One region of the Flavobacterium kingsejongi genome, then DNA from elsewhere that is predicted to be linked to it. Evidence: riboswitches for the same ligand, from Rfam matches in the RefSeq annotation. Region 1 holds a riboswitch; the other holds the start of a gene.
What was found. Region 1 has a riboswitch for S-adenosylmethionine ahead of FK004_RS10510 (trans-sulfuration enzyme family protein). Riboswitches for the same ligand answer to the same signal wherever they lie in the genome.
Positions count from the first base shown of each region.

Region 1 (4,667 bases):
CAGGAAGAGGCGGCAACCTTACAGGAATTTGAACAAACGCAGGCAAAATATGATGTTGCCACAAGTGAGTTCAATGCCACCCGAAACAACCTGAAAACCACCCACTCCAAAATTGAAGAGCTGGAATCCAATCACGGACTATTGAAAGCAGAGATCAAGCAAAAAGAAGCCTTGTTGGATTATGCCAAAATCAATCTGGAATATACTGTGATTACCGCTCCATATTCCGGAAGGCTGGGGAGGAAAACGATACAGGAAGGGCAACAGATACAGGCGGGACAAAGCTTGGTTCCCATTATCAATGAAAACCAAAAATGGGTAACCGCCAATTTCAAGGAAACCCAAATCCAGGATATGCATGTAGGCCAATCGGTTGAGATTAAAGTGGATGGTTATGACAATACGGTATACCAAGGCACAATTGAAGCGATTGCCGGATCTACGGGATCTAAATTCTCCCTGCTCCCTGCCGATAACTCCACGGGAAACTTTGTCAAAATTACTCAACGTATCCCCGTAAAAATAAAATTTTCAGAAAAAGACATAGAACAAATAAAAGCCGGGATGAATGTAATTGTTTCGGTAAAAAAGAACTAAATGGACAAGAATATCTATTTTAAAGAATGGATCCACAACTGGAACTGGGGAATGCGAACTGCATTGTTCCTGATCCTCCTGTTTTCTATTGTCCAATTTTCCCTGTTCTCCCTGACCCAAAATTATGTAATTTCCTATTTTGGCGCACAGCCGGAAGATATTACTTTTTCGATTCAGGTTACTTACATTTCACTGCTATTCTCGCTTCCGTTACAGGTACGTTTCCTGAATTATTTCAACACCCAAAAATACCTGATTACTGTATTATTGGTGGGAATATTCCTGAATTTGCTCCTGATGAAAACCAATGATATCCAAATGTTTATCCTCTTACGATTTTTCCAGGGTATCATTATCAGCCTGATTGCAGGAGGAATGCTGACCTTAATTTTCTCCAGGCTGCATAACGAAAAGAAACAGGCAGTCGGTTATTCTGTTTTTTATGGAACGCTATTGGGAAGCAGCGTGGCAGCGGGTGCACCTACTGCCTGGATTATCGATAATATGGACTGGAGGATGATTTATTACATCGTAATCCTCTTTCAGATCCTTTCGATTATTATTGTATTGCTTATTTTCAGGCCGGAACGTACCCATAAAAAATACCCATTATATCAAATTGACTGGAAAGCGTATATTATCATGGGAGCCGGAATGTTGGCCGTAGCCTATTGCATGGTGTATGGCCCAAAACACTATTGGTTTGAAGATCCTACAATTGTTTACACGAGTTTTGCTGCTATTTTCCTGATTGCATTATTTGTTTTACGCCAGCTAAAAAGTAAAAGGCCCATTATCCATTTTAGCATTTTCAGGTCCGGAAATTTTATCATCGGGCTGATTTTACTCGCCCTTTTTTACGGGCTAAAAGACACGATCAATTTAGTCTACAACTATGTGAGTGTTATGGCACAATGGTCAAATTACCAATACATCCAACTCGCTTTTTTTAATATTCTGGGGATGGCAATTACGATGTACATAGCTTCCCAACTGGTCATGAAAAAACGATTCCCACTGCACTTTTTCCTGGTTACGGGTTTTGCGCTTATGCTGGGATTTAATTATTGGATGTATTGCATCATGAGCAGTGATTTGGCATTTACCGATTTAATCATTCCTATCTTCCTGCAGGGAGCAGCATCAGGTATGTTATTTGTCCCCATCGCGACTTTTATATTGGCTTCTGTTCCGGTGACTACAGGAATATCAGGCAGCCTTGTAGCGGGAAATGTGCGTTTTTTCACCACACTGAATTCTTTTGCAGGATATTATACCCTCCAGCTTTTTTACAACCAGCACTACAAAGAGCAGTTCCTCGCCTACTTGACGCCTTATGATACGGTTTATAACGAACGTAATGCCGCTTTGGTCCAATCGTATATTGGAAAAGGATTCAACCTGACAGAAGCAACTGCGCTTGCCCGGGCTTCGATCATGCAATCGGTAAAAACCCAAAGCCAATTGCTGACCAACCAAAGTATTTTTTTATTGGTCTCTGTGTTGCTTTTGGGCATCATTTTAATCACCCTGATTGCATTCCTTTTCAAAAAGAGAATGCCTAAATCCAAAAATAAGGCTGTTTTAGCTACAGAAACACACACAATAACTACCTACAAAACAACACTTTAAAAAATAATTTTAAAATTTAAAATAAATAATTTGGTAAAACCATTTATTATGCTCTAAATTTGCACTCAAGTTCTTTAAAAGATTATTCTTATCCAGAAAGACCGAGGGAATTGACCCGATGACGTCTTGGCAACCTGTTCACATGTGAATAAGGTGCCACATTCAACCCTTGCTTTGGCAGGGATAGATAAGCTTAGAAAATAGTACATAATACTTCAACATATTATATGCTCTTCTGACTTATCGGGAGAGCATTTTTTATTTCCGCTCTTTCGATATCTGGTTTCGAATGTTTTTTATTGATTAAAAAATATAAAAACATTTTTAAAACATTTCAAAATGAGCGAACAAACACAAATCCTGAACAGCATTCCCGTAGATCCATTAACCGGTTCCATTTCTGTACCAATTTACCAAACTTCCACTTTCGTACAGGAAGCGCCAGGTGTCCACAAAGGATACGATTATGCCCGAAGCAATAACCCGACCCGAAAAGTACTGGAAGATATTATTGCAAAACTTGAAAACGGTACAAACGGCTATGCTTTTGCCAGTGGACTTGCTGCAATCGATGCTGTAGTCAAACTATTGAAATCCGGCGATGATATTATTGCTGTAGATGATATTTATGGCGGCGCATTTCGGTTATTCACCCATGTCTATGAAAAATTTGGCATTAGTATCAACTATGTCGATTCGACAAATGCTGCTAATATTGCAAATGCAGTAACAGACAAGACAGCACTGATCTGGATTGAATCCCCGACCAATCCTACCCTTAAAATATCGGATATCCGTGCAATCGCCAAAACGGCCAAAGCACATAACATCCTACTGTGTGTGGATAATACTTTTGCTTCCCCGGTATCCCAAAAACCAATTGACCTTGGGGCTGATATTGTAGTGCACAGTGCCACAAAATACATTTCCGGACATAGCGATATTATTGCGGGATTGGTTGTTACTGCTACTGAAGAATTGGGAGCCAAGATTAAATTTATCCAAAATGCTTCCGGCGCGATACTCGGGCCTTTCGACAGCTGGTTGGCCATACGTGGTATCGAAACCCTTTCGTTACGCATTCGTCAACATGCCGAAAATGCACAACAGATAGCGGAATACCTGATCGAAGAAAAGCTAATCAAAAATGTGTATTATCCAGGGTTGCCAAGCCACCACAATCATGAGATTGCCAAATCACAACAAAAATATTTTGGCGGCGTGATTGCTTTTGATCTTGTGATTGATGACAAAGCACTAGCTTCCAAAATCGTCTCTTCTACAAAACTGTTCAAACTGGCAGAAAGCCTTGGAGGCGTAAAAAGCCTTTGTTGCCTGCCGTGTGAAATGACCCATAAATCCATTCCGGCTGAAAAACGCTATCAATCCGGAGTAACCGATAGCCTGATTCGCCTTTCTGTAGGACTCGAAGATGCAGAGGACCTGATTGCCGACCTGAAACAGGCTTTTGCCAGTGCAGTACATGAAAACATCACCGAAACCGCCAACGTACTCTAATAATCCTCGAAGCTCTATTCGTTACTTTCAGGCAGTGTCTTTTTGTTTTGCCTACCGGGGTGACCCCACTTTGTTCGCCATCGCAAAAAGCACGCTGCTTCTCTTTCTGCAAGCCCACTATTTCCAAAAAAAAGTGTGCCTGCATTCCAAAAAATAAAATCTCTTTTAAGAAATACAATGTCAAGAAAAAAATTAAATATAGGATTATTCGGTTTCGGCTGTGTCGGCTTTGGTTTATATGAAGTCCTCCAGAAAACACCAGGCTTAAAGGCCAACATCAAAAATATTTGTGTAAAGGATAAAAATAAAGCGCGTGAAATCAGTTCAGACCATTTTACCTTCGATAAAAATGACATCTTTAATGATCCGGAAATCAATGTTATTGTAGAACTCATTGATGATGCCGATGCTGCTTTTGAAATTGTTTCCACCGCTTTAAAAAGTGGAAAGGCAGTAGTTTCCGCCAACAAAAAAATGATCGCGGAGCATTTTACAGAATTGCTCGAACTGCAACGTAAATATAATGTACCGCTATTGTACGAAGCTGCCTGTTGCGCCAGTATGCCCATCATCCGGAATCTGGAAGAATACTATGACAATGACCTGCTGGAATCTATTGAAGGTATAGTAAACGGCTCGACCAATTACATCCTGACCAAAACATTCAAGGATAATATCTCCTATGACGAAGCCCTGGCTGAAGCCCAACAAAAAGGTTTCGCAGAAAGCAATCCCATATTGGATACCGGAGGATTTGATGCCAAATACAAATTGCTGATCTTACTCGCCCACTCGTTTGGTTTTATTGCTCAACCCGATGAACTTTTCAATATTGGTATCAATAATATAGGTGATCTGGAATTAAAATACGCACGGGAGAAAGGGCTTAAGATTAAACTGGTTGCCCAGGCATTTAAAAC
Region 1 covers NZ_CP020919.1:2,389,100-2,393,766, reverse strand. The annotation lists gene FK004_RS10520 (HlyD family secretion protein) at 1-597, shown strand, start outside; gene FK004_RS10515 (MFS transporter) at 598-2,229, shown strand; SAM riboswitch class I at 2,315-2,423, shown strand; gene FK004_RS10510 (trans-sulfuration enzyme family protein) at 2,569-3,747, shown strand; gene FK004_RS10505 (homoserine dehydrogenase) at 3,925-4,667, shown strand, end outside.

Region 2 (4,667 bases), 570 kb from region 1:
TCCCGGTATTCCGGGGCTATTTTCACAGCGGTATGCGCACGCGAGGTGGTTGCTCCACCAATCATAATCGGGATTTTAATATTTAGTTTGTCCATTTGCTTGGCCAGGTACACCATTTCATCCAGTGAAGGCGTAATCAATCCGCTGAGCCCAATGATATCGACATTTTCCCGAATGGCACTTTCTATAATTTTTTCCGGCGGTACCATGACGCCCAAATCGATAATTTCATAGTTGTTACACCCTAAAACAACGGAAACAATATTCTTCCCAATATCATGCACATCTCCTTTCACCGTGGCCATCAATACCCGGCCTGCACCACCCGCACCCGAAGGCGGCGCCAGCAATACAGCCAGGATCCGATCCAGTGCTTTTTGGGTGAAGTCCGTAAGTTCCAAAGTGGTAAATCGAAGCACACGATAGCCTTCTGCACGGTAAAACTGCCCACGTTCTTCTGGAGTCGTTGTTGTGGAAGGCAATTGGTTCACTGCATCTTCAATTTCGATAATCAGGTTTTCGGGAACACAGACAAAATCGGCGCAGTAGTCGCCTATAGTATAATTCCGGGTGAATTGAAACCCACCTAATCCACCTGCCAAAGCGGTTTCCAGAACCTCTTCGCCGGGAGTACCGATATTTTTATGGGTTTGGATGTAGTCCTCCAGTGCCACATAAGCCTCGGGGTTTTTATTTTTCCAGTATTCCGGTGTTTTCACACCGCCTTCAGGTATTGGAGGGCGTTTTTCAGCTTCTATAAAAGGCAACAAATAGGCAACGGCTTTTTTCATCACCCGTGCCGATTTCACCACCTGCGGCAGGAACATCTTCCCACTTCCAAATAAATCCCCGACAACGTTCATTCCCGCCATCAGGTTAATTTCGATAACCTCTATAGGCTTTGAAGCCAGTTGCCGTGCTTCTTCAACATCGGTTTCTATAAATTCGTCAATCCCTTTTACCAACGCGTAGGTTAGCTTTTCCTGTACCGGAAATGAACGCCATTCCTGCGCCTGCTTTTCGGTAACTTTAGTACCGCCTTTTACATTTTCGGCAAAGGCCAGCAGTCGTTCTGTAGCATCATCCCTTCGGTCTAACAGTACATCTTCGACATGTTCCAGCAGGTCTTTAGGGATTTGATCGTAAATTTCCAGCATTTCAGGGTTTACAATCCCCATTGTCATTCCATTCTGCACAGCATAATACAGGAAAACAGAATGCATTGCTTCCCGAACACGGTCATTTCCACGAAAAGAGAAGGATACATTACTCACCCCACCACTAATACTGGCATACGGAAGATTTTCTTTGATCCATTTGGTTGCCCGGAAAAAATCAACAGCATTCTGGCGGTGCTCTTCCATTCCTGTGGCAACCGGGAAGATATTCGGATCAAAAATAATGTCTTCAGCATGGAATCCTACCTTTTGCGTAAGCACATCATAGGAGCGCTTACAAATTTCAATACGGCGCTCATAGTTGTCTGCCTGCCCAGTTTCATCAAATGCCATGACAATAACCGCAGCACCATATTTCTTGATGAGTTTCGCCTGACGGATAAAATTTTCTTCGCCTTCTTTCAGGCTGATGGAATTCACTACACTTTTACCCTGTGCGATTTTTAATCCGGCTTCGATGATCTCCCATTTGGAACTGTCAATCATCACCGGAACGCGGGATATATCGGGTTCGGAAGCGATCAGGTTCAGGAAGGTCGTCATGGCATGAACACCATCCAGCATTCCCTCATCCATATTAATATCGATGATCTGGGCACCGCCTTCTACCTGAGTCCTGGCAATATCCAGTGCTTCTTCGTATTTTTCTTCTTTGATTAACCGTAAGAATTTCCGGGAGCCGGTCACGTTGGTACGTTCCCCTACATTCACGAAAACACTTTCGGGTGTTATGATTAAGGGCTCCAGCCCTGATAATTTTAAATATCTTTTACAGTCAACATCTGCCATTTTCTTGTTTCTTTTATGATCGTGCTGTACGGCACATTGTATTGATGCGTATTATTGGGCAACTACAGTACGCGGTGGATAAGCGCTGGCTACTTCCGCAATAAGGCGGATATGTTCCGGATTTGTTCCACAGCATCCTCCTATTATATTAATCAGGTTGTCTTCCAGGTATTCCCGGATCAGGACCTGCATTTCTTCAGGAGTCTGGTCGTATTGCCCAAAAGCATTTGGTAATCCGGCATTTGGATGGGCTGAAATATTAAAGCTGGTATTGTGGGATAATCGCTGCAGGTACGGCTTCAATTGATCGGCTCCCAAAGCACAATTAAACCCCACACTTAATAAGGGGATATGAGATATGGAAATCAGGAAAGCTTCTACGGTTTGCCCGGAAAGTGTTCTCCCGGAAGCATCGGTAATGGTGCCGGAAACCATGATTGGAATTTCAATATTGCGCTCTTCTTTCACTTCTTCGATGGCAAACAAAGCCGCTTTGGCATTGAGTGTATCGAATATGGTTTCTACCAATAGCAAATCAGAACCTCCATCAATAAGGGCTTCCGTTTGTTGCTTGTAGGCAATTCTCAGGTCATCAAAGGTAACTGCGCGATATCCCGGGTCGTTCACATCAGGCGACATGCTGGCCATCCGGTTGGTTGGCCCTATAGATCCGGCTACAAATCGGGGTTTTGCCGGGTTCTTTGCCGTAAACTCATCTGCCACTTCACGGGCAATACGCGCCGATTCATAATTAAGTTCATAGACCAGTTCCTCCAGATGGTAATCGGCCATCCCAATAGTGGTTCCTGAAAAAGTATTGGTCTCCACAATGTCGGCACCCGCTTCAAAATATTGGCGGTGGACGTCGCGTATTGCCTGTGGCTGGGTTAGGGATAACAGGTCATTATTGCCCTTGAGCGGATGTGGAAAATCCTTAAAACGTTCCCCACGAAAATCGGCTTCAGAGAAATTATACCGCTGTAGCATTGTTCCCATGGCACCGTCAAGGACCAGGATTCTTTCTTTTATTGCTTCGTTTATTCTTGACATACTTTTTATTTATTGATGGGTTCGTTACTCTCGGATTTTAATCCGGAGCTACGTCCTTAAAAAGTTCAATGTCTTTTTCATTTGCGCCAGCACCCTAGTGAGCTTCCCTATTGGAAAATCCAAATAGGTATGGCAAAAACAGCATGGCAAAAGCCGGAACTATTGGTTTCGAAAAAAATAATATGTGTATGTAATCAGGAAAAGCGGAGAATACCGGAAAGTATTTCTGTATGTTATCTATCCAATTTCTTGGTAGAATGTAGCACCTTCTTTAAAAGATTAAAGGGTTGCTAAGGCTTCACCGGGTCTAATCCCTCTGCCTTTCGTGATAACTGTCAATATGTTTATGAACACTGCAAAGTAATGCAATATGTTTGGAATTTACAACACTTTGCCCAAATTAATGCTGTGTGTGGCCTTTAGGCATTACGTCCCTGATATTTTTACTATACCCCCAGGACCAACAGGAAAAAGTTATACTGCTATTTCCAATTGCTTTTGCCTGGCTATCACAATAATTTTCTGCAGCAGTGCTTTTGCTGTTTCCATACTATTTTTCCCATCAGGATGCAGGTAGAAAAACTGCTTCCCGAATTTTCTCAGCAGTCCATTGATTTCAGTATTAAAAGCCGGATGCACTCTGGAGAGCGTATTATTTATCGAGATAATATCAAAATCATTACGGATCAGTGTATCGTAATCGCGGACCAACGTATCACTACCGGTAGCATCTATCGCAATCAGGTTTTCCAAATGCTGGGCTTTCAGATAGGCTACAACAGCTTCAAACTGGAATGGGATCGGGAACTGCGTAAAATTGGCTTCCCATGAGTTTTTAAGGGACTCTTTCTCAAAAAAGGCTACTGTTGAATTGGTAATAACTGGAAAACTCAGGTCCAGTCCTTCTTTTTCGAGTAGTACTTTCTGTTCTTTTATGGCACTGTTGATCAGGGTACTCCCGATGGTTCCAAGGCCAAAAACGACTATGTTTATTTTTTGAACTGACATATTTTTATTTTTAATTGTTGGGTTCAGGTTGATTAATTGATACGGTGCCTAAAAAAGAACTGTCTTTGACTGACATTTCAAAGACAGCCTTTTTACAAGCACAACAACCTAAACAAAATTGTGCTCTTCACAAATAACAAAAAAACAAATAACACCGTTTGATTCCAGTATTGCTTTTACGCAACATGGGAATATTCTTTATATAAAACCAGCTCTACCGGAGTGCTGTTGATCAGATTATCATATACGGGACTTCTGAACTGTACTATTTTCAACCATTGTTGCAGTTCTTCCAGGGTGGCTTCCGTTGTTGGCTTCAGCACGATTTCAATACGGCTGAATCCCGCACGTTCCCCAGTAGCGATACCTTCAAACTTTTGGAAATCCAAATCTCCCGAAATTTCTACCTGCAGGGATTTTAATTCGAAATTCAGCTCTGCGGCAACTACTTTTCCGATCTCATTGATACATCCGGCGAATCCGGCGAGTATATATTCATAGGGGCTCGCGCCACTGAGTTCGGGATAACGGGAATTAGTCCCTATCCTCACATCGGCATTTTGGGTTTTTACTACAAATTGTTCTTTGCTTCTGGCATATCCCAGAACGTTTATGGAAGTTGTACTCATGATTTTAGGTATA
Region 2 covers NZ_CP020919.1:1,814,185-1,818,851, reverse strand. The annotation lists gene FK004_RS07845 (vitamin B12 dependent-methionine synthase activation domain-containing protein) at 1-1,967, opposite strand, end outside; gene FK004_RS07840 (homocysteine S-methyltransferase family protein) at 2,019-3,017, opposite strand; SAM riboswitch class I at 3,248-3,352, opposite strand; gene FK004_RS07835 (hypothetical protein) at 3,492-4,025, opposite strand; gene FK004_RS07830 (OsmC family protein) at 4,202-4,654, opposite strand.
Region 2: linked by a shared signal. The riboswitch ahead of FK004_RS07840 (homocysteine S-methyltransferase family protein) and the one ahead of FK004_RS10510 (trans-sulfuration enzyme family protein) in region 1 are both predicted to bind S-adenosylmethionine.